Haloferula helveola: one gene and its partner. The protein of the gene in region 2 interacts with the protein of the main gene of each other region in a pairwise test. Links are inferred from orthologs where the notes say so. Each region holds a gene or a part of one and is shown on either strand. Other genes may lie near its edges.

Region 1 (6,837 bases), 1.6 Mb from region 2 along the record:
GGGCACCGACTGGGAAGCCGCCAAGGCCCAGGCCAAGAAGGAAAACAAGCCGATCCTCATCAACTTCACCGGCACCGACTGGTGCGGCTGGTGCATCAAGCTCGAGAAGGAAGTCTTCTCCAAGGAGTCCTTCAAGGAATACGCCAAGGACAACCTCGTGCTGATGGAGGTCGACTTCCCTCGCAAGAAGGAGCAGTCGGACGAGCTGAAGGCGCAGAACAAGAAACTCGACAAGGAGTTCAAGGTCGAAGGCTACCCGACGATCTACCTCGTCGATGCCGAAGGCAAGAAGCTCTCCGGTGACATCGGCTACCGCGAAGGCGGTCCCGACGCCTACGTCGCCCACCTGAAGTCGCTGCTCAAGAAGTAACGCGATTCCCCTCTCACCACCCCGCCCGGCCCCGCGCCGCGGCGGGGTTTTTCTTTGTCCCGAGGCCTTGCTATCCGCTTCCCGGACTCTCCCCAATTTGGCATTGGAACATTGCAACCTGAGCCTTCCTCCCCATGCCCTCCTTCGACGTTTCCCGCTCCATCCACATCGAGGCCTTTCCCGACGCCGTCTTCGCCGACGTGCGGAATTTCCGGAAATGGCCCGACTGGTCGCCGTGGCTGATCTGCGATCCGCACGCCAAGCTGACCTATGCCGACGACGGCAAGCGCTACGACTGGGAAGGACCGGTCTGCGGCAGCGGCATCATGAGAATCACGGGTGAGTCGGAAGGCTCATCGATCGACTACGCGCTGACTTTCCTGAGCCCGTGGAAGTCGGAGAACACCGTCGGTTTCCGCTTCGCCGAGAAGGATGGCGGCACCGAGGTCACCTGGACCATGACCGGCTCGCTGCCGTGGTTCATGTTCTGGATGAAGTCGATGATGTCCGGCTACATCGGCGCCGACTACGACCGCGGGCTGCGGATGCTCAAGGACCGCATCGAGACCGGATCCGTGCCGAGCAAGCTCGAGTTCCCCGGGATCGTCGAGCTCCCGGAAACCGCCTACGCCGGCATCAACACCGAGTGCCCGATCGATGAGATCGGTCCCCACATGAGGGAGAATTTCGCTCAAATCCGCGAGTGGCTGGAGGAAGCGGACCTCAGCCCGAGCGGGCCTCCCTTTTGCTCGGTGCTGAAATGGTCGCCCGCCGCCAACGTCTGCCGCTACACCGCCTGCGTTCCGTTTCTTCAGGCGCCGGACGAGGGCCCGGCCGGATTTGTCTCCGGCAGCCGCCCCGCCTGCCGCGCCTACCAGGTCCGTCACACCGGCGCCTACCGCCACCTTGGCAATGCGTGGGCCGCCGGCATGATGCATGCCCGCTCGAAGGTCTTCCATGGAAGCAAGCGCCTCGCTCCCTTCGAGACCTACGAGAGCGATCCGGAAACCACGCCGGAAGACGAGCTCGTGACGATCATCCACATCCCGGCGAAGTAGCCGTGGATGGTGCGCGGACTTCAGTCCGCATTCTATCGACCGGATGCGGACTGAAGTCCGCGCACCATCGAAGTGGCCGTCCTGGGAGGATCATCATGGACCGCGAGCTTTAGCTCGCCCCGGAACCCCGGCCACCGGACCGTCGGGGCGAGCTAAAGCTCGCGGTCCATGCTGCAGCCGCATCCCACTCTCAGTCCGACCGCCCATCCCCCGGGGTTTTTCTTTTCAAATTCAGGCGGTTCCGCCAATTTCCGCGCCCCTTCTTCGCCCGTCGGGCTACGAAGGGCAGGCCCATTCCCGCCATTTGGCATGGGAACTTGAGCATTTGGCATTTCCACCACCATGTCCGACGACCGCCGCAAGCCCTACCCCTTCGATGAGTTCGAGCCCGCTTGGCAGAAGCGCTGGGACGATGAGAAGACCTTCCGCACGCCAAATCCGGGCGATGCCGATTTCGATGCTTCGAAGCCGAAGTTCTACGTCCTCGACATGTTCCCCTACCCGTCCGGCAGCGGCCTGCACGTCGGACACCCGGAAGGCTACACCGCCACCGACATCATCGGCCGCGCCAAGCGCCGCCAGGGATTCAACGTGCTCCATCCTATGGGCTGGGATTCGTTCGGCCTGCCCGCCGAGCAGTACGCGATCAAGACCGGCCAGCACCCGCGGGTCACGACCGAGGCCAACATCACCACCTTCAAGCGCCAGCTGAAGTCGCTGGGCTTCGGCTACGACTGGGATCGCGAGATCGCCACCACCGACCCGGAATACGTCCGCTGGACCCAGTGGATCTTCATCCAGCTCTACAACTCCTACTTCGACGAAGAGGCGCAGAAGGCCAAGCCGGTCAGCGAACTGGAAGGCAAGGGCTGGAGCCGCGAGCAGATTGACGCGGTCCGGCTGGCCTTCATCCACGAGGCGCCGGTCAACTGGTCGCCCGATCTCGGCACCGTCCTCGCCAACGAGGAGGTCGAGGAGTGGAAAGCCAAGGGCCACACCGTCGAACGCCGACCGCTGCGCCAGTGGATGCTGCGGATCACCAAGTATGCCCAGCGGCTGATCGACGAACTGGAGCCGCTCGACTGGCCGGAAGGCATCAAGCTGCTGCAGCGGAACTGGATCGGCCGCAGCGAAGGTGCGGAAGTTCACTTCGATCTGGAAGGTCATCAGGTGACTGTCTTCACAACCCGTCCGGACACCCTGTTCGGCGCCACCTACATGGTGCTCGCTCCCGAGCACCCGCTGGTGGCCGAAATCACGACCGACGCGCAGAAGTCGGCGGTCGAGGAATATGTCGCGGCCTGCGCCAGCAAGTCCGACCTCGATCGCGGCGACTTGAACAAGGACAAGACCGGCGTCTTCACCGGTGCTCACGCGATCAATCCGGTCAACGGCGAGAAGATCCCGGTCTGGATCGCCGACTACGTCATGATGGGCTACGGCACAGGCGCGATCATGGCCGTGCCGGCGCACGACGAACGTGACTTCGAGTTCGCCAAGAAGTTCGAGCTGCCGATCCTGCAGGTGGTCCAGCCGAAGGGCGACGAGGACTGGCAGGGCTATACCGACCATGGCACCGCGGTGAATTCCGGCTTCCTCGACGGCCTGCCGACCGCTGAGGCGAAGGCGAAGATCATCGAGTGGCTGGAGTCGGAGGGCAAAGGAGTCCGTAAGATCCAGTACAAGCTCCGCGACTGGCTGTTCAGCCGCCAGCGCTACTGGGGTGAGCCGTTCCCGCTGCTGTGGGACAAGACGACGGGCGAGCACACGACCATCCCCGAGAGCGAGCTGCCGCTGCTGCAGCCGGAAATGGAGGATTTCAAGCCGACCGGCGACCCGCGCGGCCCGCTGGTCAAGGCGACCGACTGGATCAACTACAGCGACCAGTTCGAGCGTGAAACGAACACGATGCCCCAGTGGGCCGGCTCATGCTGGTACTACCTGCGCTACTGCGACCCCGGCAACAACGAGAGCTTCATCGGCCAGGAAGTCGAGAGCTACTGGAGCGGCGGCACGGACAGCAAGGGTATCGTCGATCTCTACGTCGGCGGCACCGAGCACGCGGTGCTGCACCTGCTCTACGCCCGTTTCTACCACAAGGTCCTGAACGACCTCGGCCACCTGTCGACCAACGAGCCGTTCAAGAAGCTGGTCAACCAGGGCCTGATCCTCGGTGAGGACGGGCGCAAGATGTCGAAGTCCTTCGGCAATGTCGTCAATCCCGACGACGTGGTCCGCGACTACGGCGCCGACGCGCTGCGTCTCTACGAGATGTTCATGGGCCCGCTCGAGCAGGTGAAGCCATGGCAAATGAAGGGCGTCGAGGGCATCTCGCGCTTCCTCGCCCGCGTCTGGCGCGTCGCATTCGAACTGAACCAGGCCGGCGAGTGGGAACGCTCGTCGAAGATCCAGGACGTGCCGTGCGACGACAAGGCACTGCTGAAGGTCGTCCACGAGACGATCAAGAAGGTCACCGAGGACATCGAGAAGATGTCGTTCAACACCGCGATCTCGCAGATGATGATCTGCACCAACGCCTTCACCGCCGCCGACGTGGTGCCGCTGAAAGAGTTCACGCAGCTGTTGCACGTGCTCAATCCCTTCGCCCCACACCTCAGCGAGGAAATCCACGCCCGCCTCGGCGGGGCCGAACCGCTCAGCGAGTCGGCTTGGCCGGCTCACGACGAGTCCGCGCTGATCGAGTCGGAGATCGAACTGGTGGTCCAGGTGAACGGCAAGCTGCGCGACAAGATCACGGTGGCGAAGGACGCGCCGAAGGAAGAGATCGAAGCCGCCGCCCAAGCGGCCCCGAAGGTTCAGGAACAGACTGAAGGCAAGACGATCCGCAAGATCATCGTCGTCCCCGGCCGCCTCGTGAATATCGTGGCGAACTGACGGAGTGGCGCTCTGCGAGCGCCATGAGTGGGCGAGGCGGCCTCCCGGCCGCTCACTCCCCGAGCTGCGCCTTCAGCTCGGCGACCTGCATCTCCAACGCTGCCAAGCGCTGTTCCATTTCCTGCCGCCAGTCGGCGCCGGCATCGAAGTCGGCCTCCGGCTCCGCGCCGGCATCCTCGGAAAGCAGGTGCCGGAAGGTCTCGACCCGTCGCCCGCCACCCGCCGGCAACCGCTCGACCAACGGGCCGTGCGGATACTCGATGAAGCCGGTCAGGATCTCCTCGACCTCGTCGAGCGAGGCGAAGTCGTGCATCCGCTCCGTCCGCTGCTTCAACTCGCCGGCCGTCTGCGTTCCGCGCAGCAGCAAGACCGTGAAAACCGCCCTCTCGGCGGAAGTGAGCGCGAGCAGGTCGCCAAGGTTGTGTTCGAACTTAGGAGCCCGGCCGCCGAGCATCCGGGTGACGAGGTAGTCGTCCGAAAGCTGCCGCAGCGCCTCCTCCACCTCCGAAGCCGTGAAGCTCGTCACCGGATGGCGCGAAGTCGCCTGGTTGCAGGCCGTGACCAACGCGTTGACCGTCATCGGGTACTGGTCGGGCGTCAGGACTTCCTTTTCCAGCAAGCAACCCAGCACCCGCGCCCCGACCGCGGTCAATTGGAGTTCCGGAAAGTGTTTCATCAGGCCGATTCTCAACCTCCCCCGGCCAAAAGGGAACCGGCAAACTCGCCAACCTTGATCCCCGCGGTCGCATCCCCTCGAATCGGTCCATGAAGCGCGACCCCGCCCTCAACGAAGCGATGCGTGAGGTGCGAGAGATCTACGCCGAGTGGAGCCACCGGCCGATCGAGCGGAACTGCACCGGGATCGCCGATTGCTGCCGGTTCCGGCTGGTCGGTCACACGCCTTACCTGACGAAAGGCGAGGCATTCGTGGCGGCCAAGGCGTGGCGGGCGGCGGGCCGGAAGGAGTTCGAGATGCCGGCCGACGGCTCGTGCCCGTTTCTCCATCCGGAAAGTGGCAAATGCCGCATCTACGACGGTCGGCCCTTCGGCTGCCGGACCCATTTCTGTGCCGCCGCCGGCGGTCCGGCGAAACGCGAGGACGTCCGCGACCTGATCCAGCGACTGGAGGAAATCGATGCCCGACTCGGCGGAAATGGTGCCGTGAGTTTGCCGACTGCAGTGCGCGATGCGCTGCGTTCCCTGCGCTAGACCGGTGCGAATGCGCAGGTGGCGGATCCTTTTCCGGAAACCCTTTGCATTTCCGTAAGATCAGGCGTAGCCCCGGAGTGTATCCTTAGGACTTTATGAACACAAAACACACCCCACGTATCGCCCTCCTCCTCGGAATCCTCAGCGCGAGCCTCGTTCCGGCCGCGTTCGCAGACAAGAAGCCGGCCCCCGAGTCGACCCAGAAAATGCTCAGCGAGAGTTTCAGCACGCTCGCCGACACGCTGAAACAGGCCGAACAACAGGTCCAAACCGCCATCCGCGAGCGCGATCTGGCGATCGAGACGGTCAAACACAGCAAGAAGGTGATCGGCGAGAAGGACCAGCTGATCGAACAGCTCAAGAAGCAGCTCGCCGAAAGTCAGAAATCCGCCACCGAGTGGGAGAAGAAGTCAGTCGCCCACGCCAAGGCCGAGGCCGAGTGGAAGAGCAAGGCCGAGGCGCAGGCACAGCGCCTCGCGATCGGCCACGCGGCTCAGGAGAAGCTGGTCCACTTCCACGGCCGGCTTGAGAAGACCGTGAAGGAATTCACCGCGCTCGAAAGCGAACTGAACCACCTGCGCAACGAACTGAAGGAGCCGCGGAAGATGGCCGAGCTCGTGAAAGAGAACGAAAAGCTCAAGGTCGCGACCGCCACGATGGACAAGAAGATCCACGAGATGTCGAATGGCTTCGCGGAATCCAAGAAGTTGAATGTCGCGACCACGACGGAACTCGCCAAAACGAAGAAGGAACTCGGCGAGCTGCGGGAGCAACACGCGCAATTCAAGTCCGAGATGGAAGCCCTCGTGCAACGAACCGCGGAGAAGGGCCAGGCTGCACTGAAGAAAGCCCTGATGACCGCCAACGAGGCGACCCAGGAAATGATGGCGGCCAAGGACCGCGCCGATGCCACGGCCAAGAAACTCGAGAGCCTTCAAAGCCAGACCGGCAAGATGGAGTCCCGACAGCAGCAACTCAGCAAGGAGCTGAACGAGCGGGACAAGACGATCAAGTCGCTGCGCAACAAGCTGGAGCAGGCGGAAGCCAGCAATCCGAAGAAGAAGAAAAAGGGCGCTGACGCCTGATCGACCCTCCGCCCCCCTTCCAGCCGCGCCTCCGACTCCGGGAGCGCGGCTTTTTCGTGCAAACTCGCCGGCTTCCTCAGCGGCGGAATCCAAGCCGCCCACACGAAGCGATTCCCGTTGTCGCGCCGTTCAGCCAGCTCATCAAGGGTTGGGCAACCTCCTTCGTCCCACTCGCAGCCTCCAGGAAGCAAGCAATATCAATGGCTATACGCTGTTAGGT
Region 2 (4,638 bases):
GGCCGGATCGATCCACCAGCCCGATTCGAGGGAATCGACGACCATCACCCTGCGCTTCGATCCCCGCATGCTCTCGCGGATCAAGCGGATCGCGCGCACCCGCTTCCTCAACTACCAGTCGATGATGAAGCAGTGGCTGGCCGAGCGGCTCGAGGACGAGCTTCGGAAGCAGTGAGTTTCCCCAGCCTCCCGGGTTTCGCAGCACCCCGATGAACGCCTTGCGCAGGCCCGCCCCGTGGTTCGGCGCGTTCGCGGTCTGGTTCGGCGTTCTATGGTGGCTCTCATCGGGGGTTCCCGACTTCCCGGAAACGCTCCAGTTCCGTTCGTCGGACAAGATTCTGCACATCGGCTACTTCTTCGGGGGCGCCGGATTGCTTTCGGCCGGACTTTTCCTGCGCCACCCGGACGCACCCGCACGGAAGCGCATCGTGGTTTCCGTCGTCGCCCTGACCCTCGTCGGAATCCTTGACGAGTTTCACCAGAGTTTCGTTCCCGGCCGGCAAGGAAACGACCCCTATGACCTCGCCGCCGACATCATCGGAGCGTTACTGGGCAGCTTCGTATTCCAACCCTTCCGGCGCTTCCTGAAATGAGCACCTCCGAGAAGCGGCGCTTTCCGAAGCTGGCGATCGTGTCCATCGCCCTGACCCTGATCCTTCTGGCCCTCGTGCTGACCGGAACCGTCAAAGTCTTCAACATTCCCACAGGGGGCATGGCGCCAACGGTTCAGAGCGGCGACTCGATCATCGCGACCCGGACCTACCGCGCTGCCGACGGGTTCGAACGGGGAGAAGCGGTGATCTTCCACCCGCCGCACGATCCGTCCTCGTGGTATGTCCAGCGGATCGTGGCGATTCCCGGTGACCGGATCGAAGTCATCGACGGCCACCTTGTCGTCAACGGCCAAGCAGCGCTTTCGCCGGAAGACCTTCACTCCATCCCGCCGGATCGCAGCCGGCTGCCACCACCGTTCCTGACTTTGGCACCCAGCTACCCCCTGACCGTTCCTCCGGACGAGTTCTTCATGCTGGGCGATAACTTCGAGAACAGTCTCGACAGCCGCTACTTCGGAACCGTCCCGGCGGAAAACATCACCCACACGCCCCGGCGCATCATCTGGCCGCTCGATCGCGGCAGCAAGATCGACTGATCGATCTGAGCCGCGCGGGCCTTGGCAGCACGGAGTTCCCCGGCAAGAATCCCCCAGATCCCATGGACGACCTCTTCTCCCAGTCGCCGGCAAGCGAGAAAATCGACGCGCTCCGCGCGGAGATCCGGCGCCACGACGAGCTCTACTACAACCGGGCGACGCCGGAGATTTCCGACGCGGACTACGACAAGCTGTTCCGGGAGCTCGAAAAACTTGAGGAAGCCCACCCGGAACTCGCGGATCCGAACTCACCGACCCAGAGGGTTGGCGGCGATCCGATCGAAGGATTCACGCAGGTGAAGCACCTCGTGCCGATGCTTTCGATCGACGATGTGTTCGAACTCGACCCGGAAACCACCGATACGCCGGAGTCTGAGCTCATCGAGTTCTACCAACGACTCCGCAAGAACCTGGGACGCGACGATATCGACGTGACCGTGGAGCCGAAAATCGACGGCGTCGCAGTCTCCCTGGTCTACCGCCACGGCACTCTCGACTATGCGGCGACCCGGGGCGACGGAGAGACCGGCGACGACATCACTCACAACGTCCGGACCATCCGCAGCGTCCCGCTGGAGCTGCCCGGCGAAGCTCCTGAGCTTCTGGAAGTCCGGGGCGAGATCTTCATGCCGAACGAGGCCTTCGCCGCGATGAACGCCGAACGCGACGAGCAGGGCCTGCCGACTTTCGCCAATCCGCGTAACGCGACCGCAGGAACCCTGAAGCAACTGGATCCCAAGAAGGTCGCTGAGCGCCCTCTTGCCTTCCTCGCCCATGGCCTCGGCGCCTACGAGGGACCGGAACTCGCGACCGAGGACGGGTTCGCGGCCTTGCTGGAGAAACTTCGGATCCCGCGCAACGAACCCCTGATTCACGCGACCGATCTCGACAAGCTCCTCGAAGCGATCGGCCGGATCGATCGTGAACGCCATGACCTCGATTACGGAACCGACGGCGCGGTGGTGAAGGTCTCCAGTTACGAGGAGCGTCGTACATTGGGTTTCCGGTCCCGCGCGCCACGGTGGGCGGCGGCCTACAAATTCCGGCCCGAGCAGAAGGAAACCCTCCTCAAGGCGGTCACCGTCCAGGTCGGCAGAACCGGAGTCCTCACGCCGGTCGCGGAGCTGGAACCGGTGCTCGTTTCCGGAACCACCGTTTCGCGTGCCACCCTTCACAACGAGGAGGAAATCCAGCGCAAGGACGTGCGGATCGGGGACACCGTCCTGATCGAAAAGGCGGGCGAGATCATCCCCGCGGTCGTCAAGGTCATCGACGGCAAAAGGCCGCCGGACTCGAAATCCTTCTCGCTGTTCGATCACGTCGGCGGCAAGTGCCCGTCGTGCGGCGGACCGATCGCCAAAGAGGAGGGATTCGTCGCATGGCGCTGCGGGAACTTCGAGTGTCCGGCTCAGGCGGTCTCGAAGATCAAGCAGTTCGCCTCGCGCAAGGCCCTTGATATCGACGGTGTCGGCGAAACGGTCGCCGAAGCATTGGTTTCCCGGGAACTTTGCTCAGCACCGCTCGATCTCTTCGCCCTGTCCGAGGAGCAACTGGCCAACCTCAATCTGGGCAGCGACGACGAACCCCGCCGCTTCGGCGAGAAGAATGCGGTCAAGGTGATGGCCGCCCTGGAGCGCGCCCGGAGCAAGCCTCTCGACCGCTGGCTATTCGCGATGGGCATCCGCCATGTCGGAGAATCCGCGTCAAAAGAGCTTTCCAGACTTCATCGGACCCTGCCCGAACTCGCCTCCTCTCCGATCCTGATGGCTCTGAGGGAGTCCGCGAAACTTGAGGAGGAGCGCAAGGCGGTTTCGCCGCGCAACAAGGACCATCCTCCGGCGAACGACGAAGAAAAGGAACACCGCCAACAGGAACACGATCGGCTGAAGGAACGGATCACCGAACTTGCCGATCAACTCGCCCCCTATCAGGTAAGCCCCGACGTCGGCCCCGTTGCCGCCGAGAGCGTGCTCGCGTTTTTCGAATCGGATGCCGGTTCACACGTGCTCAAACGCATCGACGAGCTCGGCCTGGAGCCCGTATCCGGCAACCACCTCCCCGAACCCGGCAAGGCCGATACGTCCGACATGCCGCTTGCCGGCAAGACGATCGTGATCACCGGCACGCTCAGCATGGGACGCGATGAGATGAAGCGCCTGCTTGAGTCGAAAGGGGCGAAGGTCAGCGGGAGCGTGTCGAAGAACACCGACTACCTCGTCGCCGGCGATGGAGGAGGATCGAAACGGGATAAGGCGGAGAAACTCGAGGTGAAGATCCTGAACGAGGAAGAGCTTCGCGACCTTGTTCCCGACCTCTAGCCCGAGCCGAAGCGACTTCGTGCGCAACTCCCCGCAGGGTCACGGGTTTGTGTTGGCATGAGAACGTTCTCTGCCCTCGCGCTTTCCGCCATCGCCGCCGCGCTGCCCTGCACCGCGATCGAGACCGCCAAACCGCTGGTCTCGATCTCGGTCAAACAGCAGACGCTCACCGCCGATCACGATCGCAACGGTCGGTTCGGTGACAGGTCCGAAAAGACCGTTACGCTCCGGGTTGAGATCCGAAACAGCAGCAGATCCCAACTCGAAGACGTCAAACTGAGCGGAATCGCACTCGTCGTGCGCGAGGGCGAGCGTTCGGAGACCGTGCGCCGTCACGAACTGGCTGCCGTTGAACTTCCGGCCATGAAGCCGAACGAGAAGGTCACCGTTGACCTCGGGAAGATTGTCTTGAGCGAGTACGAGTGGGGCGGCAGCAAGACCGAAGAATCCCTCGAGGAGTGGAAAGTCGTCTGCATGCAGGGTGACAAGGAAGTCGGCAGCGAAGTCACCGAGGAGTATTCGATCCTTGCCGTTGAGCAGGCAAAACAGGAAGAACCGGAGCGTCGGCGTTTCGATCCGACCGACTTCCGCGACCGATTCAACAGACGTCGTTGAATCGCTGCAGCTCCTATCTCACCGGACCCTCTGAGCCATCACGAGAGATCCGACCACGAGAGCGGCTCCGGCCAGCAATCCCCAACCCGCAGACTCCCCCTCCAGCAGGAGGAGGGACTCCGTCATGCCGGCGAGCGGGATGAGGAAGCGGTAACCCGCAAGCAACGGTACAGGATGCTTCGTCGACAGATGGTTCCATAGCCCGAAGGCTGAGGCGGAGACCACCGCCAACCAGAGAGTCAGGAGCATCACTCCCGGTGTCATCAACCTCCCCGCTTCGACGAAAGCGGGCGCTCCTGCGATCAATAGTAAGAGCCCTCCACCAAGTAGCGAATACCCCGTCGCCGCGCGGGCGCCGATGGTCTCCCGCATTCGCCCGAACTGGATCAGCCCGACCGCTCCCAGCCCCGTGGCCAATACCATCAGAGTGGCCCCGAGAACCGGTTGACCCGCCCCGGCACCGGGCGCTGCGGTGGCAAGGGTGACTCCGACCCCACCGATCGCGATCGCAACCCATTGCATCCCACTGGGCCGGGGTGCTCCCGCCATCAGCGG

Evidence for each region.
Region 1: the proteins of ligA (region 2) and leuS interact in binary tests that used the Escherichia coli proteins (3 or more experiments, as listed by UniProt). The link is inferred for Haloferula helveola from one-to-one orthologs.

The regions. Positions count from the first base shown.
Region 1 is NZ_AP024702.1:2,952,394-2,959,230, reverse strand. The notes cover bases 1,443-4,546. They hold leuS (leucine--tRNA ligase), read left to right. Parts: upstream 1,443-1,770; coding sequence 1,771-4,323; downstream 4,324-4,546. Other genes in these bases: HAHE_RS10865 (YceH family protein), read right to left, coding at 4,376-4,546. Outside these bases: HAHE_RS10880 (thioredoxin family protein), read left to right, coding at 1-370; HAHE_RS10875 (SRPBCC family protein), read left to right, coding at 505-1,428; more of HAHE_RS10865, read right to left, coding at 4,547-4,999; HAHE_RS10860 (YkgJ family cysteine cluster protein), read left to right, coding at 5,089-5,532; HAHE_RS10855 (hypothetical protein), read left to right, coding at 5,628-6,617.
Region 2 is NZ_AP024702.1:4,571,716-4,576,353, reverse strand. What follows is about bases 888-3,840. They hold ligA (NAD-dependent DNA ligase LigA), read left to right. Parts: upstream 888-1,212; coding sequence 1,213-3,468; downstream 3,469-3,840. Other genes in these bases: HAHE_RS17210 (hypothetical protein), read left to right, coding at 3,526-3,840; lepB (signal peptidase I), read left to right, coding at 888-1,150. Also shown: HAHE_RS17230 (CopG family antitoxin), read left to right, coding at 1-175; HAHE_RS17225 (VanZ family protein), read left to right, coding at 210-593; more of lepB, read left to right, coding at 590-887; more of HAHE_RS17210, read left to right, coding at 3,841-4,083; HAHE_RS17205 (DMT family transporter), read right to left, coding at 4,102-4,638. UniProt on the Escherichia coli protein: DNA ligase that catalyzes the formation of phosphodiester linkages between 5'-phosphoryl and 3'-hydroxyl groups in double-stranded DNA using NAD as a coenzyme and as the energy source for the reaction.